4 regions of the Kitasatospora sp. NEAU-CNBT7 genome follow, and region 4 is predicted to be linked to each of the others. Evidence: riboswitches for the same ligand, from Rfam matches in the RefSeq annotation. Region 4 holds a riboswitch; each other region holds the start of a gene.
The links. A riboswitch is a leader RNA that binds a small molecule or an ion and turns the genes downstream of it on or off. The one in region 4 is predicted to bind cobalamin.
Positions count from the first base shown of each region.

Region 1: it holds a riboswitch for cobalamin, as region 4 does, so the genes downstream of both, AC2TEW_RS34140 (cobalamin biosynthesis protein) here and metE (5-methyltetrahydropteroyltriglutamate--homocysteine S-methyltransferase) in region 4, are expected to answer to the same signal.
Region 2: it holds a riboswitch for cobalamin, as region 4 does, so the genes downstream of both, AC2TEW_RS05995 (acyl-CoA thioesterase) here and metE (5-methyltetrahydropteroyltriglutamate--homocysteine S-methyltransferase) in region 4, are expected to answer to the same signal.
Region 3: it holds a riboswitch for cobalamin, as region 4 does, so the genes downstream of both, AC2TEW_RS12735 (ribonucleoside-diphosphate reductase subunit alpha) here and metE (5-methyltetrahydropteroyltriglutamate--homocysteine S-methyltransferase) in region 4, are expected to answer to the same signal.

Region 1 is NZ_JBXQQB010000041.1:42,385-49,428, forward strand. Features, by position in the region: gene AC2TEW_RS34125 (hypothetical protein) at 1-754, opposite strand, end outside; gene AC2TEW_RS34130 (alpha/beta hydrolase) at 1,012-2,121, opposite strand; gene AC2TEW_RS34135 (helix-turn-helix domain-containing protein) at 2,241-2,930, opposite strand; cobalamin riboswitch at 3,271-3,414, shown strand; gene AC2TEW_RS34140 (cobalamin biosynthesis protein) at 3,483-4,451, shown strand; gene AC2TEW_RS34145 (cobyric acid synthase) at 4,755-6,281, shown strand; gene AC2TEW_RS34150 (putative cobaltochelatase) at 6,363-7,044, shown strand, end outside.
Region 2 is NZ_JBXQQB010000003.1:231,995-239,038, reverse strand. Features, by position in the region: gene AC2TEW_RS06015 (hypothetical protein) at 1-39, shown strand, start outside; gene AC2TEW_RS06010 (hypothetical protein) at 49-705, shown strand; gene AC2TEW_RS06005 (PTS transporter subunit EIIC) at 825-2,396, shown strand; gene AC2TEW_RS06000 (hypothetical protein) at 2,423-3,217, opposite strand; gene AC2TEW_RS05995 (acyl-CoA thioesterase) at 3,356-3,835, opposite strand; cobalamin riboswitch at 4,034-4,257, opposite strand; gene AC2TEW_RS05990 (nuclear transport factor 2 family protein) at 4,411-4,815, shown strand; gene AC2TEW_RS05985 (superoxide dismutase) at 4,893-5,495, opposite strand; gene AC2TEW_RS05980 (BlaI/MecI/CopY family transcriptional regulator) at 5,668-6,069, shown strand; gene AC2TEW_RS05975 (M48 family metalloprotease) at 6,066-7,013, shown strand.
Region 3 is NZ_JBXQQB010000007.1:244,226-251,269, reverse strand. Features, by position in the region: gene AC2TEW_RS12745 (acyltransferase family protein) at 1-1,080, opposite strand, end outside; gene AC2TEW_RS12740 (ribonucleotide-diphosphate reductase subunit beta) at 1,211-2,206, opposite strand; gene AC2TEW_RS12735 (ribonucleoside-diphosphate reductase subunit alpha) at 2,227-4,566, opposite strand; cobalamin riboswitch at 4,827-4,956, opposite strand; gene AC2TEW_RS12730 (GNAT family N-acetyltransferase) at 5,039-5,545, opposite strand; gene AC2TEW_RS12725 (helix-turn-helix domain-containing protein) at 5,963-6,940, shown strand; gene AC2TEW_RS12720 (histidine phosphatase family protein) at 7,039-7,044, opposite strand, start outside.
Region 4 is NZ_JBXQQB010000018.1:18,709-25,752, forward strand. Features, by position in the region: gene AC2TEW_RS22790 (hypothetical protein) at 1-296, opposite strand, end outside; gene AC2TEW_RS22795 (hypothetical protein) at 409-936, opposite strand; gene metE (5-methyltetrahydropteroyltriglutamate--homocysteine S-methyltransferase) at 1,206-3,521, opposite strand; cobalamin riboswitch at 3,677-3,897, opposite strand; gene AC2TEW_RS22805 (enoyl-CoA hydratase) at 4,048-4,824, opposite strand; gene mmsB (3-hydroxyisobutyrate dehydrogenase) at 4,821-5,708, opposite strand; gene AC2TEW_RS22815 (enoyl-CoA hydratase/isomerase family protein) at 5,705-6,778, opposite strand; gene AC2TEW_RS22820 (acyl-CoA dehydrogenase family protein) at 6,778-7,044, opposite strand, start outside.

The DNA.
Region 1 (7,044 bases), on a different contig from region 4:
CGGCGAGGCCGTCCAGCATCCAGTCGAGCACCGCGGCCACGTCGCCGGCCGAGGGCAGGGTGTCGATCTGCGGTTCGCGGCAGGTGCCGCGGACCGCCGAGACGGCGGAGGCCGCGTGCGGGACCGGCGACAGCGGGCCGGCGCCGACGGCGACCCCGACCCGGCGCTCGTCGAGGCCGCGCTTGAGCAGCTCCAGCAGCTCGCTGTCGGGGACCGGGCCGTCCACCAGGTGGAGGAAGGAGAGCAGCTGCGGGGCCTGGTCGACGGCCTGGCCCGCCAGCACCGCGAACACGCCGCGCATGGCGGCGGGCGGCACGGGGGCGAGCAGCGTCCAGGCGTCGAACAGCGCGGACCAGCCGCGGACCACCGCCTCGTCGTCGTGCTCCCAGGCGTGCAGCCGCCAGCCGGGTCCGGCGCCGCTGTCGCGGAGCTCGACCAGGCCGATCTGCAGCGCCTGCCCCCAGGCCTTGGCGGCGGCACCGACGGTCATGGCGAGGGCCAGCCCGGCCGCCCTGGCGTCGTCGGGCAGCAGCTCGCCGCGCTTGTCGACCTCGCCGAGCTCGCCGGCCCAGCGGGCGACCCGGACCGCGTCGGCGAGCATCCGCCGGGCGAGCGGGGCCAGCTCCGCGGGTGCGGGGAAGCCGTCGGGTACGGGTACCCGGCCCCGCCCGGGCTTGGGCTGGGGGGTACGGCGGCGGGCTGCGGCGGGGCTGCCCTGGATTGCGCTGTCGGCTCGGCGGCCCGTGCCTGGCAGACGGGTCACCGTCGCACCGGTACGGATCGTCGGCGGGAGCGGGGCATCACGGTCGCGCGGGTTCCGAGACGTCACGCCGTGCAGTCTTCCCCTTGTACGGGCGTTCTGTCACATCGGCTGCGGCGCGTCTTTGCGGGGGACGGCCCGGCGGCGGCCCCGGATGCGGGCAAGGGCCCGCAAACCGGGCCGAGGCGACCGCCGTACGCGCCCCGTACACGACAACAACCGGAGGTCCGACCGGCCGGGAGTGGCCGGTTTCAGATCAGCGGGGTGAGCCAGCGCCGCAGGTGCTCCAGATAGCGGTCCGGGTCGGCGTTCCACAGCGCGGCGTGCTCGGCGCCCGGCACCGCGTACAGGCTGACCAGCTGTTCCCGGCGACCGGCGAGCCGTTCGGCGGCCGCCCACGGGGCGATCTCGTCGGAGCGGCTGTGCATCAGCAGGACCGGCACCTGGAGGTCCCGGCCGTCCGCGAGGCGTGCGAAATCGGCCAGGTCGACGCCGGAGCGTCCCTGGGCCGCCAGGGCACCCAGTTCGGCCACCGCGGCCGGTGCCCCGGAGCGCGCCGCACCCCGCCGGGCGGTGGCCGGCCAGTCCAGCACCGGGGAGTCCAGCACCAGCCCGGCCACCGACCCGCGCCAGTCCGAGCGGACCGCCGTCTGCATCGCGATCGTCGCCCCGAGCGACCAGCCGTACAGCACCACCCGGCCCGCGCCGGAGGCCAGCGCCGTGTGGACCGCCGCGTCCACGTCGCGCCACTCCGTCTCGCCGAAGTGCCCGAGGCCGTCCGGCGAGGGCGGCGCGCCCTCGTCACCGCGGTACGTGACGGTGAGCGTCGGCACCCGCAGCGAACGCAGCAGCGGCAGCACCGGCAGCACCTGGCTGCGGTCGGCGCCCGGACCGTGCACCAGGATCACCCAGGTCCCGCGGACCGCGGGGACGTACCAGGCGGGCAGCTCGCCGATCTCCGCGTTCACGGAGGAGTCGACGTACTCGATGCCCAGCGCGGTGAGTGGGTCACCGACGAAGACCCGGGGGGTCATCCGGACCTCGGTGCCGGCGGTGAGGGTGCCGCCGTCGGCCCGCTCCAGGCGCCGGGTGACGGTCTGCACGTCGGTGCGCAGCACGTCGCCGACCACGGCGTGACCGCCGTCCGCCCACTCCAGGGCGTACCGGCCGGGCCGGACCGAGGCGGTGGTCCGGGTCAGCGTGACCTGGCCGGGCCCGAGCGCGTGCACCCGCAGGGAGGTGCCGCCACCGCCGTCGGCGGGCTTCAGCACCCGGTCGGAGACCTTGCGGCCGAGCAGCAGGACCGCGGTCCCGGTCCCGACGACGGCGGCTGCCACGACGGCGGCGGTTTGCCAGCGCATTGTGCTCCCCGGTGTGCTGATCGCGGACCGAAATCGATGCGCTCCCAGTCCACCGTCCGGCCCCGGCCCGGGCCACCGGGCGGGGCCGTTCGAGGGGCCGCGGGCCGGGGCGGCACGCCTCAGATCGGGAGTTCGGTGCGGTGCCGGGACAGCAGTTCCCAGAACCGCGGCGTCGGCAGCTGCCGCGGCTGCTCCTCGGCGGCCGGGGAGGCCGCACCCCAGTGCATCGGCACCTGGTACTCGCCCTGCAGCTCGGCCAGCACCAGCGCCAGCACCTCCTGATCCACCGGCACCAGGCGGGCCACCGGCTTCAGCTGGCCCTGCCACCGGCCCTGCACCACCTGGCGCAGCCGCTGGTCGAGGTCGTCCTGGTGACCGGTGATCCACACCAGGGTGCGCAGCCCGAGCCCGAGCACCCGGGCCAGCGCCCTGGTCTGCTCCGCGTCACCGGCCCAGCGGCCGGTCAGCTCCGCCTTCAGATAGGCCTGCGGGGTGACCCCGATCTGCCGGGCCGCCTGCTCCTGGCCGAGCTCTCGGGCCACCCGGAAGTCCCGCAGGCTCGCCGGGCGGGCACCCATCAGCTGCGCCGGCGGACACCACAGGGCGCGGGCCAACGCGATGAACTCCTCCTCGGAGGGCCGGATGGCACCGCTCTCCCACCCGATCACATGGGCCGGCAGCAGCCGTACCCCGTGGGCGGCCATCCCCTCGGCCACCTGGTCCGGCGTCAGACCGAGACCGGCGCGGTGGGCCCGGGCGGCCGCCGGGGAGAACGGCACCGGGGTGGGGGCGGGCTGTCTTCGTCGCATGGGACCGAAGCTAGGGCCGGGGCCGCCGCCCCCTGTAGCCGCTGAACGCACGAAGCCCCGTTGGACAGATCCACAGTGGACTGGTCGAATCGACAACCGCCCGCCCCGCAGGCGCCCGGCTACTCGGAGGTAGAGACGGCTGACGCCGCGGGGGCCCGCTCCGTACGGGATGCCCGGGAACGCGGGCCGGCCGGCACCCCGGTCGCCGGCGGTCGCCGACCCGGGCTGGGTGCCGCGGCCCGGCCGCGGGCCCCGGTCACGGGCCCGGTGAGCTGGGGTGATGACGTGTGATCAAGCCCTCCGGCGGTCTTGTTGACTCCCGGACGAAGCCCGTGATGGGATCCTTGCGCCATACGGAGGCAAGCAGAGGAAGCCGGTGCGAGTCCGGCGCGGTCCCGCCACTGTCACCGGTCGGCGCCCCCGCAGCGGCGGGCGGTCGCCCGGCCGGGAGCCAGGAGACTCTCACCACCGTTCGTCGATCCAGGGCGCGGACCCTGAGTGAGGACACCTAGCCATGCAGGCTGCCCAGGACCGGGCCACGCCCACCGCGCCGTGCGCCGACTGACCCCCGCCCTGCCCTGGCTGCTGGGCGTCGTCGCCGGCTACCTGGCCGACGCCCGGTACGGCGACCCCCGGCGCGGGCACCCGGTCGCCCTGTTCGGCTCGGCCGCCGGCCGGCTGGAACGGGCCGTCTGGCGCGACCACCGGGCCGTCGGCGCCGCGTACACCGCCGCCTGCGTGGGCACCGTCGCGGCCGGCGCGGTCCTCACCGAACGCACGCTGGGGCGTTCGGCCGCCGGCCGCACCGCGCTGGCCGCCGCCGCCACCTGGACCGTCCTCGGCGGCACCTCCCTCACCCGCGAGGCCCGCACCATCGCCGCCTCCCTCCGGGCCGGCGACCTGACGGCGGCCCGGGAACGGCTGCCGCACCTGTGCGGCCGCGACCCCAGCGCCCTGGACGAGCAGCAACTCGCCCGCGCGGTGGTCGAATCGGTGGCCGAGAACACCGCCGACGCGGTGGTCAACGCCCTCACCTGGGGCGCCCTCGCCGGGACGCCCGGGCTGCTCGCCTTCCGGGCCGTCAACACCCTCGACGCCATGGTCGGGCACCGCTCGGCCCGCCACCGGCGCTTCGGCTGGGCCTCCGCCCGGCTGGACGACGTGGCCGGCTGGCCCGGCGCCCGGCTGACCGCGCTGCTGACCGTCGCCGCGGCGCCGCACCCGCGGACCGCCTGGCAGGTCTGGCGACGGGACGGCTCCGCCCACCCCAGCCCCAACGCGGGCCAGGCCGAGTCGGCGTTCGCGGGCGCCCTCGGCGTACGGCTCGGGGGCACGCTGCACTACGGGACGCGGGTCGAGCACCGGCCGGTGCTCGGTGCGGAGCTCCGGCCGGTGGCGGCCGACGACATCGAACGGGCCTGCCTCCTCTCCCGCCGCGTCGGCGCCCTCGCCCTGGCCACCACCGTCCTCGCCCGCACCGCCTGGACCCTGACCCGCCGCCACCCCCGGGACACCCGATGACCCCCGCAGGCACCACCGCACGGAACCGGGCGAACCGGCCAACCCCCAGGGGCGCCACTACACGGAACGGGGCAACCCCCAGGGGCGCGGGGAACTGCGCGAATCCGGAAGGCACCGCGCCGCACCTCCCGCAGCGCGCAGTTCCCCGCGCCCCCGAAAACGCGCACCTCCAGGACACGAGGACACAGAGCACCGCGCCGCACCTCCCGCAGCGCGCAGTTCCCCGCGCCCCCGAAGAGGCGCACCCCCGTACCGCCGGTGGGCGGGTCGGGGATCCGATGTCGACCGAGGAGTGGTGTGGGCGTGGCTGAGGCGCTGCTGGTGGCCGGGACGACGTCGGATGCCGGGAAGAGTGTGGTGACGGCGGGAATCTGCCGGTGGCTGGCCCGGCAGGGGGTGCGGGTGGCTCCGTTCAAGGCGCAGAACATGTCGCTGAACTCGTTCGTGACCGCCGACGGTGCCGAGATCGGCCGGGCCCAGGCGATGCAGGCGGCCGCCGCCCGGGTGGAGCCGGAGGCGGCGATGAACCCCGTGCTGCTCAAGCCCGGGGCCAACGGCCGTAGCCAGGTCGTGCTGCTCGGCCGGGCCGTCGCCGAGGTCGGCGCCCTGGACTACCGCGACCGCAAGCCCGTCCTGCTGGAACGGGCGCTGGCGTGCCTGGCGGATCTGCGCAGCCGGTACGAGGTGGTGGTGTGCGAGGGCGCCGGGTCGCCCGCCGAGATCAATCTGCGCGACCGGGACATCGCCAACATGGGCCTGGCCACCGCCGCCGGGCTGCCGACCGTGGTGGTCGGGGACATCGACCGCGGCGGGGTGTTCGCGGCGATGTACGGGACGCTGGCGCTGCTGTCCGCCGAGGACCAGCGGCACGTGGCGGGCTGGTTCGTCAACAAGTTCCGCGGCGACGCCCGGCTGCTGGAGCCCGGGCTGGCGATGCTGCGCGAGCTGACCGGCCGTCCGGTGCTGGGCACGCTGCCGATGCTGTCCGGGCTGTGGCTGGACGCCGAGGACTCGCTGGACCTGACCACCGTGGTGGCGCAGGGCGCGGCGAGCGGGCCGGTCGGCGCGGATGTGCTGCGGGTCGCCGTGCTGCGCTTCCCGCGGCTGTCGAACTTCACCGACCTGGATGCGCTGGCCCAGGAGCCTGGGGTGCTGGTGCGCTGGGCGACCCGGCCGGAGGAGCTGGCCGACGCCGATCTGGTGGTGCTGCCCGGTACCCGGTCGACCGTCGCCGACCTGGCGTGGCTGCGCGAGCGCGGACTGGAGGCCCCGGTCCGGGCGCGGGTCGCGGCCGGGCTGCCGGTGCTCGGGGTGTGCGGCGGGTTCCAGATGCTGACCCGGGAGATCACCGACGAGGTGGAGTCCGGGGCCGGTACGGTCGCCGCGCTCGGGCTGCTGCCCGCCCGGGTGGTGTTCGGCGCCGAGAAGGTGCTGGCCCGGCCGGTCGGCGTGGCGTTCGGGGAACCGGTCGAGGGGTACGAGATCCACCACGGGGTGGCCGAGGTGGAGGGCGGCGAGGCGTTCGTCACCGACGGGCACGGGCGGGCGCTGGACGGCTGCCGGGTGGGCCCGGTCTGGGGCACCACCTGGCACGGGGTGCTGGAGAACGACGGGTTCCGGCGCGCGCTGCTGCGCGAGGTGGCGGCGCTGGCGGGGCGGGCCTTCGTTCCCGCGCCTGGCACCTCGTTCGCCGCCGCCCGCGAGGAGCGGCTGGACCGGCTGGGGGACCTGATCGAGGAGCATGCCGACACCGACGCGCTGTGGAAGCTGATCGAGAACGGGGTGCCCGCCGCGGGCAGCCTGCCGTTCGTCCCGCCCGGGGCGCCGTGAACCGCGCCGTCGACCGCTTCCCCCTGAACCTCTGCACCCTGAACCGCGGCACCGTGACAAGTCTGGAGAGTGGCACGAGAGATGAGTGACGTCCGATACCCGTTCACCGCGATCGTCGGCATGGCCGACCTGCGGCTCGGGCTGCTGCTCAACGCCGTCTCCCCGGCGGTCGGCGGGGTGCTGGTGCGCGGCGAGAAGGGCACCGCCAAGTCGACGATGGTGCGGGCGCTGGCCGGACTGCTGCCGTCGATCGCGACCGTGGACGGCTGCCGGTTCGCCTGCGACCCGGCGGCCGTGGACCCGCAGTGCCCGGACGCGCCGCACGGCCTGCCGGGCACCGCGCTGCGCCCGGCGCACCTGGTGGAGCTGCCGGTCGGCGTCTCGGAGGACCGGATCGTCGGTTCGCTGGACCTGGAGCGGGCGCTGGCCGAGGGCGTCAAGGCGTACGAGCCCGGGCTGCTGGCCAAGGCGCACCGCGGGGTGCTGTACATCGACGAGGTGAACCTGCTCCAGGACCACCTGGTGGACCTGCTGCTGGACGCCGCCGCGATGGGCCGTTCGTACGTCGAGCGGGAGGGCGTGTCGGTCCGGCACGCCGCACGGTTCCTGCTGGTCGGGACGATGAACCCGGAGGAGGGCGAGCTGCGTCCGCAGCTGCTCGACCGGTTCGGCCTGACGGTGGAGATCGCCGCCACCCGGGACGCGGCCGAGCGGGCCGAGGTGGTGCGGCGGCGGCTCGCGTACGACGCCGATCCGGCGGCCT
Region 2 (7,044 bases), on a different contig from region 4:
CGCCCCGGAGAGACATACTCGTCGCCCGTCCGGGCCTAGTCTGCGGTCATGGCGATCAACGGCTTCGCGACCACCGAGTTCCAGCTGGTGCTGCTGCGCCGGATGGCCGACTTCCACCCGGAGCTGGTGGAGCAGGCGGTGCACCGGCTCGGAGCGGCCCGTGGCGACCTCCGGGAGGCGAACAAGCGCTGGCAGGCGATGATCCGCTCGAGCCGCTTCCCGCACGGCGCCCGCCGCTACGCCGCGGTCCTCGGCCCACCCGAGGCGGTCCTCCCCCGCCGGATCGGCGACCTCGACTGCACGGCGCAGCAGTGGGAACTCCCGCTCTGGCCCGGTCTGCGCTTCGAGATCCTGCTCGGACCGGCCGGCGCGGGGGCCCCGCCGTGGAACGAGTGGCTGGTCCGCGCGCCGGGGGTCCCGGCGCCGACGCTGCGCTCGCTCGCGGACCTGACCCCGTGGAGCTGCGTCGTCTCGGACGTCGCGGCGGCCTTCCCGCCCGCCGTACCGCGCGAGGGCAGTGCACCGACCCGGTGGCAGCTCGACCTCACCGCACCCGACGCGAGCGGGCGGCCGCGCCCGTGCACCGCCGACTTCACCTGGGGCCTCCTCCAGGAGGTACGGGTCCGGGACGCAGGGGTCCCGGACGCAGAGGTCCGGGAGGTACGCGTCGACACCGGCGGTGAGGCGGCTGCGCCGGGCGGGTGAACCCCGGACGCCGACGCCGGGGCCCGCCGACTCCCCAGGAACACCGGGCCCGCGACACGACCGCGGCACGGGCCCGGCGCAGCGCCGACGGCGCGGCCGGGCGCGCCATTCTGGTGATCATGTCCGACGACAAGCACCGTGCCACCGCCGAGGCCGTCCTCCCGCTGGTCGGGGGCGCCGCCAACGTCCACTCCGTCGCCCACTGCATGACCCGGCTGCGGCTCGGCCTGCGTGACCGGTCCCTGGTGGACGAGGAGGGGCTCCGCGCGCTTCCCGCGGTGCTGGGCGTGGTGGAGGACGACACCTATCAGATCGTGCTCGGCCCGGGCGTCGTCTCCCGCGTGACCCCCGAGCTGCGGGCTCTGCTCGACGGAGGCCTGCCCGACGGGGCCCTGCCCGACGGGCGGCGGGACCACGGGCGCCCCGATACCCCCGATACCCCCGGTGCCCCCGCTGCCCCGCCCCCCGTCGGCGCCGGGGAGCTGGCCCGGCGGGGCGCGGCGATCAGGGCGCAGGCCGGCGCCGGGCGGGCGGCGCCGGTCCGGCGGGTGCTCGGCCGGATCGCGAGCGTCTTCGTGCCGCTGATCCCCGCGCTGATCGGTTGCGGCATCGTGGCCGCCGTCAACGGCGCGCTCGTCAACCTGGGTTGGGCCCCCGCGCTGGTGCCTGCCCTCACCGCGATCTCGGCGGGGTTCATGTCCCTGCTCACGGTCTTCGTCGGCTACACCACCGCGAAGGAGTTCGGCGGCACACCGGTGCTGGGCGGCGCCGTGGCCAGTGTGATCGTGTACGCGGGGGTCTCCAAGGTGGAGGTCCTCGGCCACCAGCTCGTACCGGGCCGGGGCGGGGTGATCGGGGCGCTCGCCGCCGCGCTGCTGGCGGTGCAGGTCGAACGGTGGACCCGGCGGGTGATGCCCGACGGCCTCGACGTCCTGCTCACCCCGACCGTCACCGTGCTGGTCACCGGCCTGGTGACGCTGTTCGGCCTGATGTTCGTGGCGGGAGAGGTCTCCTCGGCGATCGGCGAGCTCGCCACCTGGCTGCTGGCCCACGGTGGTGCGCTGGCGGGGCTGCTGCTCGGTGGGCTGTTCCTCCCCCTGGTGATGTTCGGCCTGCACCAGGCGCTGATCCCGATCCACACCACGCTGATCCAGCAGCACGGGTCCACCGAGCTGCTGCCGATCCTCGCGATGGCCGGGGCCGGGCAGGTCGGCTGCGCCGTCGCCGTCTTCCTGCGGCTACGGGGCAACGCGTCGGTCAGGGCGACCATCAGGTCCGCGCTCCCGGCGGCCCTGCTCGGCGTAGGCGAGCCGCTGATCTACGGGGTGTCGCTCCCGCTGGGGCGCCCGTTCGTCACGGCCTGTCTGGGCGGGGCGTGCGGCGGGGCCGTCGTCGGGCTGCTGGGGCAGCTCGGTGCCACCGTCGGCGCGACCGCCATCGGCCCGTCCGGCTGGGCGCTGTTCCCCCTGCTGACCGGCTCACGCGGCTTCCTGGTGAGCGCGGCCGTCTACGCCGCGGGCCTGGCGACCGGATACACCACCGGCCTGCTGGCCACGTACTACTTCGGCTTCACCCGGGAGATGCTGGACGAACTCGGTGCCGTCCCGCCGCCGCCCCGCGGCCCCGCCATCCGCACCGACGCCCCCGCCGCGGACGCCGCCCGCGACGAACCGGCGCTCCCGAAGCCGTAGCGACGGCCCTGCGCCCGGGTGTCCGGTCAGCAGTGGCAGAGGAGTTGGACGATCAGCGCGTCCTCGGGCAGTGCGCGCAGGTAGGCGTCGGCGAGCCGCCAGTACGCCTCCGGCTCGGACTCCTCCGGGCGGGGACTGCCGAGGGAGCGCAGGTTCCAGGGGTCGGCCCACTGCCCGTCGAGGGTCAGCAGTGCGTACGTGGGCACGGCCGTGGCCGCCGCACGCTCGACGAAGTCGTGCTCGCCGCAGGCGAAGAGAGCAACGGGGTCCTGGGACAGGTAGCTGTTGGGGTAGTGCCGGTCGCCGCCCTCGACCGCGTACTGGGCGAGCGCCTGGACCAGGGGCTGGGCGAGGTGCTCGCGCCTGGCCCGGTCCGCCTCGGGCGAGTGGACGCCGGGGGCGGCGCCGTGGCGCGCGCGGAACGCCGACAGCGGCTCGGCAGGCGGGTGCTCGGCGGAGAAGCGGGCCCACACGGCCCAGGTGGCCGCCGCGTCCGCCGCGCTGATCGCACGCATGCCCGCCAGGTCGAGCAGGCCGCGCGGCCCGCCGTCGCAGCGCAGCGACCCCTGCGGACGGGGCTCGTCGTTCGGCCGGGCCGGCCGGTGGACGAGCCGGGCGTCCCCGGCGTACTCGGGCCGGACGACCAGGTTGTCCTGGCCGGATATCTGCCACCCGTCCCATTCGCCCTGCGGGTTGTATCCCTCTTCCCCGGTGGCCGGGTCGACGTTCTGGTCGAAGGGGCGCATCGCCGCCGCGATGGCGGAGGCGGGATGGTCCACGGCGGCCGGGGGGAGACAGACCGTCACTCTGAACTTCGCCATGCTTCCTCCATGATCATCCGACTGCGCGCGGGCCAGGATATCGACCCGGCGCGGCGCTGGCGGTGGCCGGCGGTCCGGGCCCGGCACCCGGGGCCGCCGGGGGCGGCCACCGGGTCCCTCCGTTCCGGAGGCGGCGGGTCAGTCGGCGGCGTTGCGCATCCGCCGGGCGCGGCGCTCGCGGGCCAGCCGTTCGCGGCGCTGTTCGGCGGCGCCCTCCGGCAGCAGGACCGGTACCCGGTGCGGCTGCCCGTCCGCGTCGACGGCGACGAAGACCAGCTGGGCCGTCGCCACCCTGGTCACCGGTCCGGTGAGGTTCCAGCGTTCCGCCGTCACCACCACCGAGACGTCCATCGAGGTCCGGCCGGCGTGGTCGACCCGGGCACGGACCGTCAGGAGGTCACCGGCCCGGACCGGCGCGAGGAAGGACATCTCCTCCACCGAGACGGTGACCGCGGGCACGCCGGCGTGCCGGCCGGCGGCGGCGGCCGCGGCGTCGTCGATCAGCTTCATCACGACGCCGCCGTGCACCGTCCCGTAGAGGTTGGTGTCGTGCTCGCTCATGATGTGCGCGAGGGTGACCGCCGAGTCGGTCGGCGTCCGGGAGACGGCAGGGGGCATCGTCACGGCGCCACCACCCCGCGGCTCGTCGGCACGGCGGCGGTCGCGGCCCTGGTGGCGCGCCGGCGGTAGGTCTGCTTCACGGAACTCTCCTTCGCGAGTTCGTGAGCCCCGGGGCGCGAAGGAGCAGGAGGTACGGGATCGCCGTCCCTCCCCGCCGCCGACCCGCCCTCGGGGTCCGGTGAGACCGCGGACCACTGCGGTCCACGGGCAGCGGCAGGTCTTCGGACTCGCGGGCGCGCCCGCCCTGTGAAGGGCGGACACCTACTGGCCGTCGCTTCCCGGGCCCGGTACGGGCCCAGTGCGTATGACGGCGGTCGTTCCCGCTCACCGCTGCGGGGCAGCCCCGGATTCCCACCGGGTTCCCTCTTGCGACGCGCCTGCCTGGCGGACAGGGCGAACCAGCTGCGCAGGCCACTCTACGGTCGTCACCGCAGATCAGAACCGGCGGGCAGGGCCCGGACGCTACGCCCCCGGCCGCCGCGCGGCACGACCGGCGCCGAAAGGCGGTGGGCACGCCCTCGCTCCTAGCATGGAACGAGACGGTGGCGGCCCCGACCGAGGCGAGGTGTCCGGTGAACGAGCAGAGCATGATCGAGACGATCAGGTCGGTCTACGAGGCCTTCGGCAGCGGCGACCTGCCGGGGATCCTGGCCAGACTGGACGACGAGGTCGACTGGGCCTCGGAGACCACGTCGACCGCGGCGCCGTGGTACGGCGTCCGCCACGGGAAGGCCGAAGTGGCGGACTTCTTCGAGCAGTTCGGTTCGACCATGGCGGTGCAGGAGTTCACCCCGCTGTCCTTCGCCGCGAACGACAGCGACGTGCTGAGCGTGGTGCGGATGCGGGCCGAACACCGGGCCAGCGGCCGGGTCCTGGCGATGGACCTGCACCACCGCTTCACCTTCCGCGACGGGAAGATCGTCTACTACCGCGGCACCGAGGACACCGCCCAGACCGAGGCCGCCTTCCGGCCCTGACGCCCGGGGCCGCCCCGCGGGGCGGCGCCCCGGCGCCGGGGCGCCCGGTGCGAGCGGGCGCCCCGGCGTACGGTCCGTCAGGCGTTCTTGGCGGCGGCGAAGCGGGTGGCGACGTCGTTCCAGTTGACGACGTCCCAGAGCTTGGTGACGTAGTCCGGGCGGACGTTCTTGTACTGCAGGTAGTAGGCGTGCTCCCAGGCGTCGAAGGCCAGCAGCGGGGTGGTGCCCTGGCCGACGTTGCCGTGGTGGTCGTAGACCTGCTCGACGATCAGGCGCCGGCCCAGCGGCTCCCAGGACAGGATGCCCCAACCCGAGCCCTGGACACCGACGGTGGCGGTGGTGAGCTGCTTGCGGAACGCCTCGAAGCCGCCGAAGTGCTCCTCGATCGCGGTGCCCAGCTCACCATCGGGGCGGTCGCCGCCGTCCGGGGAGAGGTTCTCCCAGAACAGCGAGTGCAGCACATGGCCCGACAGGTGGAACGCCAGCGTCTTCTGCAGGCCCACCAGGCCGCCGAACTGCTCCTTGTCACGGGCCTCGGCCAGCTGCTCCAGGGTGTCGTTGGCGCCCTTGACGTACGCCGCGTGGTGCTTCGAGTGGTGCAGCTCCAGGATCTCGGCGGTCATCGCCGCCTCGAGCGCGGAGTAGTCGTACGGCAGATCGGGAAGTGAGTACGCGCCCATCAGGACACAGTTCCTTTCAACGGTGACGGTCATGCCGAACCCACACTATTGCGTATCACTTGCACCTGCGAACAACATGCCCCTGAACGTCGCCCCGGCCACCCCGACCGGCCCCTCCCGGGCAGTGCGATGATGAATCGACCTTGAGGTGCAGACCGGGCCGAGGTGCCGGATGCGAGTGGAGAACGGGAGTGTGACGGTGGACGAGGCCGGGGAGAGACGCCCGCACGGCGAGCTCGTCGCCGAGGTCCTGGCGGTCCTGTGGTCGGCCTCCGGGCCGCTGACCCCGGTGGAGGTGAACGCCGCGATCGGCCGGGGCCTGGCGCGGACCACGGTGACGACCATCCTGACCCGGCTCTGCGAGAAGGGGACGGTGGTGCGGACCCGCTCCGGGCGGGGATTCGCGTACTCGCCGGCCGACGACGCGGCCGGGCTGGCCGCGGGCCGGATGCGCCGGGAACTCGAGCGCGAGCCGCAGCGCGACCTGGTGCTGAAGCGCTTCGTGTCCTCGCTCTCCGAGGACGACGAGGACCTGCTGCGCCGCCTGCTGCTGGACGCCGGGGACGACCGGTGATCCTCGCCCTGGTGCCCGTCGGGCTCGCCCTCGCCCTCCCCTGGTGCGCGGCGCCGGCCGTGCGCCGGCTGGCCGGGCTGCTCCCGCCCCGGCAGGCGTCCGCGGTGCTCGCGGGCGCCGGGGCGCTGCTCGCCGGAGGTACGGTCGCGGCCCTGGTCGGCCTGTTCCATGTGCCGTTCCTGGCGCGGCTGGAGCGGATCCCGCTGCACACGGTGGCGGCTGCCTGGCCGCTGGTGCTGCCGGTGTCCGCCGTGGCGGGCGTGGTGCTCGTCGTGCAGGCGGCGGTGCTGCTGCGGCGCTGGTTCGAGCACCGGCGCCTGCTCGAGCGGGCCTGGACCTCGGTCCGGGGCGCGGTCCCGGACGGCGATCTGCTGGTGGTCCACAGTGCGGATCCGGAGGCGTTCGCGCTGCCCGCGTTCCGTGGCCGCGAAGGGCGGGTCGTGGTCACGACCGGGATGCTCGGTGTGCTCGGTCCGGCCGAGCAGGACGTGCTGTTCGCCCACGAGCGGGCGCACCTGGCCGGGCGGCACCACCTACTGTCGGTGATCGCCTACCTGGCGGCGGCGGTCCACCCCGCGCTGCGCCCGCTCCGTCCCGACCTGGACTTCCACCTGGAGCGCTGGGCCGACGAGGCGGCGGCCGCGGCGGTGGACAGCCGGAAGCGGGCCGCCACCGCGATCGCGCGGGCGGCGCTGGCGGCCGTCCCGGCCGGCCGGCGGTCCAGGGGTCTCGGGGCGCTGGCGTCGGTGGGCAGCGGGCCGGTGCCCCGGCGGGTCGAGGCGCTGCTGGCGGCGGCGCCGTCCGGGCCGGGCGGCCGCCGCGGGCGGGCCGCGGTGGCGGCCCTCGGTACGGCGGTCGTGGTGTCGGCGCTGCTGGGCCTGCTCCTGGCGTACGGTCTGCACGAGTACGTGGAGTGGGCCGCGGCGGGGTTGCGCGGGGCCTGACCGGCGCGAATGACGACATCGATGTAGACCG
Region 3 (7,044 bases), on a different contig from region 4:
GCCGAGCCAGGCGAGGAACCGCGGGATGCGGCGGTTGCGCAGGGCGTACCCGACGCCGAAGGTCGCCCAGGTGGCGAACATGGTGATCGGCCACTGCTTCTGCACCTCGACGGCCACCACGTCGCCCTCGCCGTACCAGGTGCCGACCCAGACGATCGCACCGAAGGCGACGGCGCCGGCCACCGCGCAGGTGACCCGGCGGATCTGGCCCTGCTCGGCCCGGTAGAACGCGGTGCCGGCGAACATGGTGGCCAGGATGGCCATGCTGAACCAGCCGGTCCGGCCGCTGGTCACCAGCAGGGTCAGGGAGAGACCGCCGAGCAGCAGCGCGCCGAGGACCGCGAGCGGCCGGCGCCGGCTCATCACCAGCAGCAGCCCCGCCGCCATCACGGCGGCCACCAGCGCCGTCGACCGCCGGACCCCGTCCAGGTCGTGGCCGAGGCGGATCAGCGGGAAGACCCCGACCAGGGCGACCGCGGCGACCGCGAAGACGACCGAGATCTCGGCGCTGCGGCGGTGCACCCCGAGCACGAACAGCGCGGCGACCAGGAGGTAGAACGCCATCTCGTAGGAGAGCGTCCACATCACGAACAGCGTGCCGCCCATGCCCAGGAAGTCGTGCAGCATCGTCAGGTTGCCCAGCGCGGCGATGGCCGGATGCGCCGTGGAGAACCCGTTGACCGGGGAGAGGGTGCGGTACGCGTCCAGCTTCCAGACGAGGACGCCGGCGGCGACCACGGCCAGGCACAGCGGGTAGATCCGGAACAGCCGGCTGACCCAGAAGCCGCGGACGCTGCCCCGCCGCTCCAGCGAGGCGGGCACGATGTAGCCGCTCACCAGGAAGAACAGGAAGACGCCGTAGGAGCCCAGATCGAGCCAGTGGCTGGTGCGGGCGAACAGTCCGGGCAGCAGGAACTGGCTGAAGTGCTGGACCACGATGGTCAGCGCCGCCAGCCCGCGCAAGGCGTCGAGCCAGCCGAGACGAGGTTTCGCGGGCGTCGCCGCGGCGACGGCGGGGCCGGGCGGGGGACCCGGCTGAGGGTGCGCCTCAAGGGTCGGTACGGGTGAGGTGTGAGACACCCGAAGAGGCTAGCGCATTGTTCGAATCCGAAGGCCGCCGGTGACCGGGCCGCAACAGCACCGCCGCCCCGTCGTCATGCACGACGGGGCGGCGGTGGCGGGCGGCCGGGAACCGGGTTCCCGGGGCGGCCTAGAAGTCGTCGTCGAAGGCGACCGAGCCCTCGACCGCGACCTGGTACGCCGAGACCCGGCGCTCGAAGAAGTTGGTCAGCTCCTGCACGTTCTGCAGCTCCATGAACCCGAACGGGTTGCTGGAGCCGTAGCGCACCGGCATGCCGAGCCGGGCGAGCCGCTGGTCGGCGACGGCCTGCAGGTACTCCCGCATCGACTCGGTGTTCATCCCGGGCAGGCCCTCGCCGCACAGGTCACGGGCGAACTGGAGCTCGGCCTCGACGGCCTCCTCCAGCATCTCGGTGACCTGCTTGGCCATCTCGTCGTCGAAGAGGTCGGGCTCCTCCTCGCGCACGGTGTCCACCACCGAGAAGGCGAAGTCCATGTGCATGGACTCGTCCCGGAACACCCAGTTGGTGCCGGTGGCCAGGCCGTGCAGCAGACCGCGGCTGCGGAACCAGTACACGTACGCGAAGGCGCCGTAGAAGAACAGGCCCTCGACGCAGGCCGCGAAGCAGATCAGGTTCAGCAGGAACGCGCGGCGGTCGTCCTTGGACTGCAGCGAGTCCAGGTGGTCGACGGCGTTCATGTACTTGAAGCAGAACTGCGCCTTCTGGTGGATGGAGGGGATGTTCTCCACCGCGGCGAAGGCCGCCGCCCGGTCCTCGGGATCGGGCAGGTAGGTGTCGAGCAGCGTCAGGTAGAACTGGACGTGCACGGCCTCCTCGAACAGCTGCCGGGACAGGTAGAGCCGGGCCTCGGGCGAGTTGATGTGCTTGTAGAGGCTCAGCACCACGTTGTTGGCGACGATCGAGTCACCGGTGGCGAAGAAGGCGACCAGCCGGCCGATCATGTGCCGCTCGCCCTCGCTCAGCTTGGCGAGGTCGGCGACGTCGGAGTGCAGGTCCACCTCCTCCACGGTCCAGGTGTTCTTGATCGCGTCCCGGTACCGGTCGTAGAACGACGGGTAGCGCATCGGACGCAGCGTCAGCTCGAAGCCGGGGTCGAGCAGCATCTTGTCGCGATCGGCGGAACTCACTGGCAGGCCTCGCAGGACTCGGGGTTCTCCAGGGAGCAGGCGAGGGCCGCCTCCTCCTCCGGGGTCAGGGTCGGGGTGGGCACCGGCACCGGGGCGGCGGTGCGGGCGGCGCCGGACGCGGCCTGGGCGATCCGGGTGGCCGGGCGCGAACGCAGGTAGTAGGTGGTCTTCAGACCGACCTTCCACGCGTAGGCGTACATCGAGGAGAGCTTGCCGATGGTCGGCGCCGCCATGAAGAGGTTCAGCGACTGGCTCTGGTCGATGTACGGCTGCCGGGCGGCGGCCAGGTCGATCAGCGCGCGCTGCGGCAGCTCCCAGGCGGTCCGGTACAGCGAGCGCACCTCGGCGGGCAGCCAGCCCAGCTCCTGGACCGAGCCGTTGGACTCGCGCAGCGAGTCGCGGGTCTGCTGGTCCCAGACGCCGAGCTCCTTGAGCTCACGCACCAGGTACGGGTTGACCTGGAGGAACTCGCCGGACAGCGTCTCGCGCTTGAACAGGTTGGAGACCTGCGGCTCGATGCACTCGTACACGCCGGCGATCGAGGCGATGGTGGCGGTCGGCGCGATGGCCAGCAGCAGCGAGTTGCGCAGGCCGGTGACGGCGATCTTGGCGCGCAGCGCGTCCCAGCGGGCGGTCCACTGCGGGGCCGCGTCGAAGTGGTCGATGTGCAGCTGGCCGCGGGCGGCGCGGGTCTCGCCGTACGCGCTGTGCTGCCCGAACTCCTCGGCCAGTTCGCTGGAGCGCTCGTAGGCGGTCAGCATGATGCGCTCGGCGATCAGCGTCGACAGCTGCTTGGCCTCGGCCGAGTCGAAGTCGATCCGCAGCTTGAAGAAGACGTCCTGCAGGCCCATCACGCCCAGGCCCACCGGGCGCCAGCGAGAGTTGGAGTTCCCGGCCTCGGGGGTCGGGTAGAAGTTGATGTCGATGACCCGGTCCAGGAAGGTCACGGCGGTGCGCACGGTGGCGTCCAGCCGGTCCCAGTCCATCGCGCCGAGCAGGTCCCCGGCCGTGGCGCCGTCGGCGACGTGGGCACCGAGGTTGACCGAGCCCAGGTTGCAGACCGCGGTCTCGGAGTCGTCGGTGACCTCCAGGATCTCGGTGCACAGGTTGGAGGAGTGCACCGTGCGGCCGGGCAGCGCGGTCTGGTTGGCGGCGCGGTTGGAGGCGTCCTTGAAGGTCATCCAGCCGTTGCCGGTCTGCGCCAGGGTGCGCATCATCCGGGCGTACAGGGTCTGCGCGGGGATGGTGCGCACGGCCTTGCCGGCCTGCTCGGCCTTCAGGTACGCCTCGTCGAAGTCGGCGCCCCACAGGTCGACCAGCTCGGGCACGTCGGCCGGGGAGAACAGCGACCAGTCGGCGTCGGCGTTCACCCGGCGCATGAACTCGTCCGGGATCCAGTGCGCCAGGTTCAGGTTGTGCGTCCGGCGGGCCTCCTCGCCGGTGTTGTCGCGCAGCTCCAGGAACTCCTCGATGTCGGCGTGCCAGGTCTCCAGGTAGACGCAGGCGGCGCCCTTGCGCCGGCCGCCCTGGTTGACCGCGGCGACCGAGGAGTCCAGGGTGCGCAGGAACGGCACGATGCCGTTGGACTGGCCGTTGGTGCCCCGGATCAGGCTGCCGCGCGAGCGGATCCGGCTGTAGGACAGGCCGATGCCGCCGGCGTGCTTGGACAGCCGGGCGATCTGCGCGTAGCGCGAGTAGATCGAGTCCAGGTTGTCCAGCGGCGAGTCCAGCAGGTAGCAGCTGGACATCTGCGGGTGCTTGGTGCCGGAGTTGAACAGGGTCGGCGAGGACGGCAGGTAGGAGAGCGCGCTCATCAGCGCGTACAGCTCCGCGACCTCGCGCACCGCCCGCTCGCCGTCGCCCACGGCGAGGCCCGCCGCCACCCGGAGCAGGAAGTGCTGCGGGGTCTCGATCACCTTGCGGGTGATCGGGTGCCGCAGCAGGTAGCGGGACTGCACGGTGCGCAGGCCGAAGTACTCGAAGCGGTCGTCGCCGCGCTCGTCGATCAGGGCGTCGAAGGCGTCCGCGTGCTTCGCCACGAAGTCCGCGGTGGTGTCGCCGATCAGGCCCTCGGTGTGGCCGACGGCGATCGAGGCGGAGAACGACACGGCGCCCTGGCCGACGGCCTCGTCCGAGATCTCCAGCGCCAGCAGCCGGGCGGCGAGCTTGGAGTACTGCGGGTCCTCGGCGATCATCGACGCGGCGGCCTCCACGGCCAGTCCACGCAGCTCCGCGAAGTCGGAGCCGGCGTGGCGGCCGCGCAGCGCGGCGGCGGCGACGTGGCCGGGGTCCACCTGGGGAAGGTCGACGCTGCGGTCGGTGAGCAGGCGCAGCAGCGCGGCACCGGGATCAGCGTCGGCGGCGGTGGTGGCACCACCCGGCCGGAGGCTGGGGGAGGAACCCTGGGACGGCAGGGCGACTGAGGCGGCGACGGTCAAGGCGCACTCTCTCCTGTGGCGGCGGCGGACGAGATCGGCCGGACCGTTTCAGGCAGGGCGGAGCGGCACGCCGAATCACCAGGCGTGCGTGGTCCCACCCCGGCCCACCCGCGAGGCCCGGACAAGTACTGCGGTGCTGCAAGGCATCTGCGGGGAAGCCGTGTGGCACGCCGTCGGCAGGTCTCGGACTCGCGGGTCAGGGTGTTGCGAAGCCCGCTCACCGTTGCGGGGCAGTCCCGGACTCCCACCGGGTTCCCCTGCGTCGACAGCGAGAGCGAGCATACATGTTGTGGGCGGGGTCAGGATGCGCCACCAGATGTAGTGCCGCGTGTCGTGGTCGCTCGACTGCGTTGCGCCACGGGGTGAGCCGTCAGAATGTGATCGAATAGACGATCACATCAATGCCGGGGGCCGGCTCCCAGTCCCGCTCGGGGCTCCGCCGGAACCCCAGCCGTTCGTAGACGCGGTGGGCCGCGGTCATCGCCGGGCGGGTCGAGAACGCCATCCCGGTCAGCCCCAGCTCCCGGCTGCGCGCCATCGCGGCCCGCACCAGCGCGCTCCCGGCGCCCCGGCCGCGGGCCGCCCGGGCCACCGCCAGCATCCGGATCTCGCCCTCGTGCGGCGCCGCGATGTCGGCCCACGGGTTGCCGCCCGGGGCGAAGGTCACACTGCCGAGCACGGCTCCGCCGGCCGGGTCGACGGCGACGAGGAGCTCGGCCTCCTCGGCGCGGCGCCGGGTGTCCCGCAGGAGCTCGGGATAGGGCCCGTCCGGGCGGCTGTAGCCCTCGCCGACGTAGACCTCGACCGAGAGGGCTCCGGCGGCGTCCAGGTCCTCGGGGAGGGCCCGGCGGATGACGAGGTCGGGGGCGGTGTCCATGCCACCAGTCTGCCGGGGCCCCGATCGGCGGCGGCGGCCAGGGTGGTGGCGAGCCGGGTGGCGAAGGCCGGGCCGGCCGGCGGCGGGGTGGTCGGGGGCTGGGCGGCCGGCGGCGGGGCGGCGGCGGTCGGGGTGCCCGCTCCGGCCGCGGCGCCGTGCAGCCGGTCCGGCCGGCCGGGGTCGGCCGGGTAGCCGCCGGGGCGGTGCCAGTTGTCCCGGCCGTGCCGGGAGGTGCGTTCCAGGTCGCGGCCGGCCAGCAGGCCGAGCAGGCCGAAGGCCCCGACCGCGGCGGCCGGGGCGAGTACGCCCATGAGTGCCGAAGAGTCCATGCGCTCCACTCTCGCGACGGCCGGACCCGGCCACGAGTGGCAGAAAAGACCACTTGCCTCGAAAAGCTGCCACCGGCATCCTGGGGCCATGCTGACCAACGTCGTCACCGTGGTGCTGGAGGAGATCCACCCCTTCGAACTGGGCGTCGCCTGCGAGGTCTTCGGCCTCGACCGCAGCGACGACGGCCTGCCGGTCTACGACTTCGCACTGGCCTCGGCCCGCCCGGGACCGCTGCGCACCCACGCCGGCTTCAGCGTCGACGTCCCGCACGGCGTGGAGCGGATCGCCGGCGCGGACCTGGTGATCGCCGCCGCCACCGGCATCCGGGACGACTACCCGGCCCCGCTGATCGAGGCCCTGCGGGCCGCCGTGGCGCGCGGCGCCCGGGTGCTGTCGATCTGCAACGGCACGTTCCTGCTCGGCGCGGCCGGCCTGCTCGACGGCCGCCGCTGCACCACCCACTGGCGCCACTCCGACCTGCTCGCCGCACGCTTCCCGCTCACCACGGTCGAGCCCGACGTGTTGTACGTCGACGAGGACCCGGTGATCACCGCGGCCGGCACCGCCTCCGGCATCGACGCCTGCCTGCACCTGGTCCGCAAGCTCCAGGGGCCCGAGGTGGCCCGCGGGATCGCCCGCCGGATGGTGGTCGCCCCGCACCGCGAGGGCGGCCAGGCGCAGTTCGTCGCCCGCCCGCTGCCGGCCGAGGACGGCGAGTCGCTGGGCGGCCTGCTGGAGTGGCTGCGCCACCACCTGGACCGCGAGCTCACCGTGGAGCAGCTGGCCGCCCGCGCCCACATGTCGCCGCGCACCTTCGCCCGCCGCTTCCAGCAGGAGACCGGCACCACCCCGCACCGCTGGCTGACCGGCCAGCGGGTGCTGCTGGCCCAGCGCCTGCTGGAGGCCACCGGCGAGCCGGTGGACGCGGTCGCGGCGCGCTGCGGCTTCGGCAACGCGGCCACCCTGCGCCACCACTTCGGCCGCCGGCTCGGCACCACCCCGCAGGCCTACCGGCGGGCGTTCGGCGGGACGCCGGCGCAGCAGCGGGCCGAGAGCCTCCGCTGACCCCTCGCGGCCTTCTCCGGGCCCCCGTCGGACCGGCGCGTCGGACCGGCGCGCGGCCGCCCGCGCACCCGGCCGGGACCGCCGGACCGGCACGCGGTTCAGTC
Region 4 (7,044 bases):
GTGGCCATGGCGTGCCCGGTACGGAAGAGCAGGTGCAGGCCGAGCTGCCCGGCGGCCACGCCCGCGGTGATGGCCGGAAGGGTCCGGCGGCGGCCGGCCGCCACCGCAGCCGCGGCGCAGACCAGCAGCCAGCCCAGCGCGACCAGCGGCAGACCCACCGCCGCCCTGCCCGCGGCGCCGTGCGCCGCCGCGGCCAGCGCCACGCTCACGGTGGCGAAGGCCGACGCCCGCACCAGCCGCACATCCAGTGCGGCCGTACGGCGGGATGGCCCCGGGGCGACGGTGACGGTCATCATGGCCGCCACATCATGCCACCCGCCCGCCGCCCACCGGTGCCCCGGTTCCGAACCTCCAGGCGCCCTGCACGCGGCGGGCACACCGCCCGCGCATGTCGGCGCTTCCCCCTGTTCAGCGGATCGCGCGCACGAAGCGCCGGCTCTCCACCTCCGTTGCGGTCAGGACGAAGGTGTCCCGCCGCCCGACGGTGACCCGGTAGAAGGTCGGTCCCGTCGGCAGGCTGAGCGTGGCCGTGAACCGGCAGCCGCCGTCTCCTTCGGGCGTGGCCCCGCCGAGCGCGCTGACGGCCACGACCGTGCCGTGCTCGTCGACCACGGTGACGTCCGTTCCCCATCGGATGTCGTCCATCGGGGCCCGGCCCGCGCAGGTCGTTCCGGCTACCACCACGTCGTTTCCGAGAGTCAGCGTGCCGTCGACGCCGAACGTCTCGGTGCTGGGGGCGGTCCGGGTGACGCCGCTGGCGGACACGGCCCAGGTGAGGGCCACCACGGCCGCGCCGGCGGCGAAGCCGGCAAGTGCCCACAGCGGCGCCCGGGTTCTGCCCGCGGGTCCGCGGGCGGCGGCTGCGCTCCCCCGGCCCTCCGTGTCCAGGGCGTCCATCGGCGAGAACGGGACAGCGGGCTCGATCGGCTCGGTCATGTCACCCATCATCCCGCACCGGCCGGGCCCGGGTATCGGCCGGTGTTCCAACAGTGCGATCTGGACGGCGAGTTGGAAGGCCCGTTGCCCGTCGGTCGGCCACAGCTGTCCTGTCGCTCCTCGCGGCCCGGGCCGGCCGGCTCTCGCTGTCCTCCGGAGATGACCGGGCGTGGTCGCCGGGTACCCACTGCCCTCGCGCGAGGTCTTCGGGCAGGGGGGCGGGCGTGGAAGGTGTCCCGCGCCCGCCCCCTGCGGTCTCCCGTCGGCCGTCAGCCGGCGAGTTCCTCCCGCAGTCGGCGGGCGGCACCGACCAGGCTGTCGAGCGAGGCCCGGGTCTCGGTCCAACCGCGGGTCTTCAGGCCGCAGTCGGGGTTGACCCACAGCCGCTCGGCGGGGATCGCGGCGAGCCCGGCCCGCAGCAGTTCGACGGCCTCGTCGGTACCGGGCACGCGCGGGGAGTGGATGTCCCACACACCGGGGCCGACCTCGCGCGGGTAGCCGGCCCGGGCCAGCTCTCCGGCGACCTCCATGTGCGAACGGGTGGCCTCCAGCGAGATCACGTCCGCGTCGAGCTCGTCGATCGCGGTCATGATGGCGCCGAACTCGGCGTAGCACATGTGGGTGTGGATCTGGGTGTCGGCCCGCACTCCGGAGGTGGCGAGGCGGAACGACTCGGTGGCCCAGTCGAGGTAGGCCGGACGGTCCGCGGCGCGCAGCGGCAGCGTCTCCCGCAGGGCGGGCTCGTCGACCTGGACGACGGCCGCCCCCGCGGCCTCCAGGTCGTCGACCTCGTCGCGCAGGGCGAGGGCGACCTGGCGGGCGGTGTCGCCGAGCGGCTGGTCGTCGCGGACGAAGGACCAGGCGAGCATGGTGACCGGGCCGGTGAGCATGCCCTTGACCGGGCGGTCGGTCAGGGACTGCGCGTAGCGGAACCAGTCGACGGTCATGGGGTGCGGGCGGGAGATGTCCCCGGCCAGTACCGGCGGCCGCACGTACCGGGTGCCGTAGGACTGGACCCAGCCCTGGCGGGTGGCGAGGTAGCCGGTGAGCTGTTCGGCGAAGTACTGGACCATGTCGTTGCGTTCGGGCTCGCCGTGCACCAGGACGTCCAGCCCGGCCTTCTCCTGGAAGGCGATCACCTCGCGGACCTCGGCCTCCATCCGCTCCCGGTAGGCGTCGGCGCCGATCCGGCCGGCCGTCAGGTCGGCCCGGGCGAGCCGCAGTTCGGAGGTCTGCGGGAAGGAGCCGATGGTGGTGGTCGGCAGCAGCGGCAGCCGGAGCCGGGCCCGCTGGGCCTCGGTGCGCTCCGGGTACGCCTGGGCGCGGCGGGCGTCCTCGGCGGTGGTGGCGGCGACCCGGGCGCGGACCGCCGGGTCACGGGTGATCGGGGAGGTGGCGCGGGAGGCGAGGTCGGCCCGGTTCGCGGCGAGTTCGGCGGTGATCGCGCCGGTGCCCTCGCGCAGGCCGCGGGCCAGGAGTGCGACCTCCTGCGCCTTCTGCCTGGCGAAGGCCAGCCAGCGCAGGATCTGCGGGTCGATGTCGCGCTCGGCATCGGCGTCGATCGGGACGTGCAGCAGCGAGCAGGAGGTGGCGACGTCGACGGTGTCGGCGAGGCCGAGCAGGGTGGCCAGGGTGGCGAGTGACTTCTCCAGGTCGTTGATCCAGATGTTGCGGCCGTCGACCACGCCCGCGACCAGGCGCTTGCCGGGCAGTCCACCGGCGGCGGCGAGGTCGTCCAGGTTGCCGGCCGCCGGTCCGGTGAAATCCAGCGCCAGTCCTTCGACCGGGGCCTTGGCGAGCACCGGCAGGGCCTCGCCGAGTCGGTCGAAGTAGCTGGCGACCAGCAGCTTCGGCCGGTCGGTGCGGGCTCCGAGCTCGCGGTAGGCGCGGGCGGCGGCGTTCAGCTCGGCCGGGGCGCGGTCCTGCACCAGGGCCGGCTCGTCGAGCTGGACCCAGGTGGCGCCGGCCGCGCGCAGGTCGGCGAGCAGGTCGGCGTAGACGGGCAGCAGCCGGTCCAGCAGGGTGATCGGCCGGAAGTCGGCGGCGACGCCGGGGGCCGGCTTGGCGAGCAGCAGGTAGGTGACCGGGCCGACCAGCACCGGGCGGGCGTCGTGGCCGGCAGCGAGCGCCTCGCGCAGCTCCGCGACGGCCTTGGCGGAGTCGGCGGTGAAGGCGGTGTCGGGGCCGAGTTCGGGTACCAGGTAGTGGTAGTTGGTGTCGAACCACTTGGTCATCTCCAGTGGCGCGACGTCCTGGGTGCCGCGCGCCATGGCGAAGTAGCCGTCGAGCGGGTCGGCGTCGACCGCCGCGCGGTGGCGGGCCGGGATCGCGCCGACGGCGACGGTGGTGTCCAGCACGTGGTCGTAGAGCGAGAAGTCGCCGGTGGGCACCTCCCGTACGCCCGCGTCGGCGAGCTGCTGCCAGTTCGCCCGGCGCAGGGCGGCCGCGGTGTCCTGGAGGGCGTCGGCGGTGACGGTGCCCTTCCAGTACCCCTCGATCGCCTTCTTGAGTTCCCGGCCCTGGCCCTGGCGGGGGTAGCCGTACACGGTGGCGCGGGTGGCCGCGGCTGCGGACTTCGCTGTCAAGGGACTCTCCTTCGCGAGTCTTGCTCCTCAAGTACCCGGTGAAGGGACGGGAGCGCGAAGGTACGACGAGCCGGACGGACACCCGTACCGGGTACGGCTCCGCCTGCTGTGTACGCCGACCCGCCCACGAGGTCACCGGATGTCCGCGCGCGATGGTCGCGCACGGGCAGCGGGCAGGTCTTCGGACTCGCGGGCACACCCGCCCGTATCAGGGCGGACACCTACTGGCCGTCGCTTCCCAGACCCTCCCGGGCCCAGTGCGTATGACGGCGGTCGTTCCCACTCACCGCTGCGGGGCAGTCCCGGATTCCCACCGGGTTCCCTCTTACGACACCCCGCCTGGCGGACGGGGTGAACCAGCTGCACCGCTCACCCTATGCCCACTGCCCCGGCCCGCGGTCCGAATGTCACCCGATCGCCCACATGGTGAGACTCCGTCGGGGTGGGATCCGCAGGTCGGGGGCCGCGTCGAGGTCGCGACGTCCGTCGGAACCCGGGCGCCGCACGGCCCCACCCCGGCGGCGGGTCAGCGGTGGGTGAACGACGGCGGGCGCTTCTCGGCGAAGGCCGCCATGCCCTCCTTCTGGTCGGCGGTGGCGAAGGTGGCGTGGAAGAGCCGGCGTTCGAAGCGCACGCCCTCCGCGAGGGTGGTTTCGAAGGCGCGGTTGACGCTCTCCTTCATCATGACGGCGGCCGGTCCGGACATCGCCGCGACGGCGTCGGCCGTGGCCATCGCCTGGGCGAGCAGATCCGCGGCGGGGACGATCCGGGACACCAGCCCGGCCCGCTCGGCCTCCTCCGCGTCCATCATCCGGCCGGTCAGGCACAGCTCCATCGCCTTGGCCTTGCCGACCGCCCGGGTGAGCCGCTGCGAGCCGCCGATCCCCGGGATGACGCCGAGCTTGATCTCCGGCTGGCCGAACTTCGCGGTGTCGGCGGCCAGCAGGATGTCGCACAGCATCGCCAACTCGCAGCCACCGCCCAGCGCGTAGCCCGCGACGGCCGCCACGACCGGCTTGCGCAGAGCGCCGAAGCGGTCCCAGGCGGCGAACCAGTCGCCGAGGTAGGCGCCGGCGAAGTCGAGCGACTGCATCTCCTTGATGTCGGCGCCGGCCGCGAAGGCCCGCTCCGAGCCGGTGACCACCAGGCAGCCGATCTCCGGATCCCGGTCGAACTCCGTTGCCGCGGCGACGACTTCGTTCATCAGCTGGGTGTTGAGCGCGTTCAGCGCCTTCGGCCGGTCGAGCGTGATCAGCCCGACCCGGCCCTTGCGCTCGACCAGGATCGTCCCGTAACCGGTCACTTGACGCCCTCCCTGATGCTGGTGATGATCGCGGAGAAGTCCAGGCCGCTGCCGTGTCCCTCGGCGAACTCCGCGTAGAGCCGGGCCGCCCGCCGGCCGAGCTCGACCGGTAGCCCGAAGGCCTCGGCCGCGCCCGCGGCCAGTCCGAGGTCCTTGGCCATCAGCGCCGCGGCGAACCCCGCCGCGTACTCGCGGTTGGCGGGGCTGGCCGGCACCGGGCCGGGCACCGGACAGTTGCTGGTCAGCGCCCAGCACTGCCCGGAGGCGGTCGACGCCACGTCGAACAGCGCCTGGTGGCTGAGCCCGAGGCTCTCGCCGAGCACGAACGCCTCGCTGACCGCGATCATCGAGATGCCGAGGATCATGTTGTTGCAGATCTTCGCCGCCTGCCCGGCCCCCGACGGTCCGCAGTGCACGACCTTGCGGCCCATCGTCTCGAGCACCGGCCGGGCCGCACCGAAGTCCGGTTCCGCCGCTCCCACCATGAAGGTGAGGCTCGCGGCCCGGGCCCCGGCCACGCCGCCGGACACCGGAGCGTCCACCGCCCGGTGGCCGGCCTGCACCGCCGAGGCGTACGCGGCCCGGGCGTCCGCCACGTCGATGGTGGAGCAGTCGACGAAGAGCGTCCCCGCTGGGGCGGCGGGCAGCAGGTCCGCGTAGGCGGACAGGACGTGCCGCCCGGCCGGGAGCATGGTGATCACGACCTCGGCCCCGGCCACGGCGTCGGCGGGCGAGGTCGCCGGCCGGACGCCTGCCGCCTCCGCCTGCCGTACCGCTGCCGGGGCGAGGTCGTAGCCCGCCACCCGGTGCCCGGCCTTGACGAGGTTGGCGGCCATCGGGCCACCCATGTTGCCGAGTCCGACGAATCCGATGCGGTGGGTCACCAGCGCTCCAGGGGTGTGGTGGTGGCGAGGCCGAGTTCCGCCGCGCCGAGCGGGGCGAAGTAGCGGTCGACGGCGGCGGGCGGGACGGCGTCCAGCGTGGCCGGGTCCCACCGCGGCGAACGGTCCTTGTCGATCACTTGGGCCCGGATGCCCTCGGCGAGGTCCGGGGTGGCGAGCGCCGCGCACGAGGTGCGGTACTCCTGGTCGAGGACGGCCTCCAGCGGGCCGAGCCTGCGGGCCCGGCGAAGGGCCGCCAGGGTCGCCTTGACGGCGGTCGGCGAATTGGCGGCGATCCGGTCGGCGGCCTCTTTCGCCTCGGGTTCGCCGGCGGCCCGCAGCCGCTCCAGGATCTCCTCGACGGTATCGGCCTGGTAGCAGGCGTCGATCCAGGCCCGCTGCCCTTCCAGCCGGCCGGGCGGCGCGGCCCCGACATGCCGCAGCAGGGCGTCGTGGACGGGCAGCGCGGCCAGGTCGTCGAGCAGCGCGGCCACCCGCTCGCCGGGGACGAAGTGGTCCGCGAGCCCGCAGGCCATCGCGTCGGCCGCGCCGGCCGAGCCCGCGGTCAGCGCGAGGTGGGTGCCCAGCTCGCCGGGGGCGAGCGCGAGCAGGTAGGTGCCGCCGACGTCGGGGACGAAGCCGATCCCGGCCTCCGGCATGGCGATCCGGGTGGTGCCGGTGACGATGCGTACGCTGCCGTGCGCCGAGACGCCGACGCCGCCGCCCATCACGATGCCGCTCATCACGGCGACGTAGGGCTTGGGGTAGCGGGCGATCCGGGCGTTGAGCCGGTACTCGTCGCGCCAGAACCCTTCGACGGCGGCCACGTCCCCGCCGGTGGCGGCGCGATGGATCGCGACGATGTCGCCCCCGGCGCAGAAGGCCCGGTCACCGGCGCCCGTGACGACGACCGTGGCGATCCGGTCGTCCCGCTCCCAGGCGTCGAGCGCCTCGGTGATCCGCCGCACCATGGGGTGGGTGAGGGCGTTGAGCGCCGTCGGCCGGTTGAGAACGATCCGGCCGGTCCGGCCCTCACGGCGGATCACGACCTCCTCGGTGTCGCTGTCGGACATCATGCGGCTCCGGTCAGGCCGCGGGCGACGATGACGCGCATGATCTCGTTGGTCCCTTCCAGGATCCGGTGCACCCGCAGGTCGCGGACGATCTTCTCGATGCCGTACTCGGCCAGGTAGCCGTAGCCGCCGTGGAGTTGGAGGGCCTGGTCGGCGACCTCGAACCCGGTGTCGGTGGCCAGGCGCTTGGCCATGGCGCACAGCTCGGGCGCGCGCGGGTCGGCGCGGTCCAGCGCGGCCGCCGCGCTCCGGACCAGGGCGCGGGC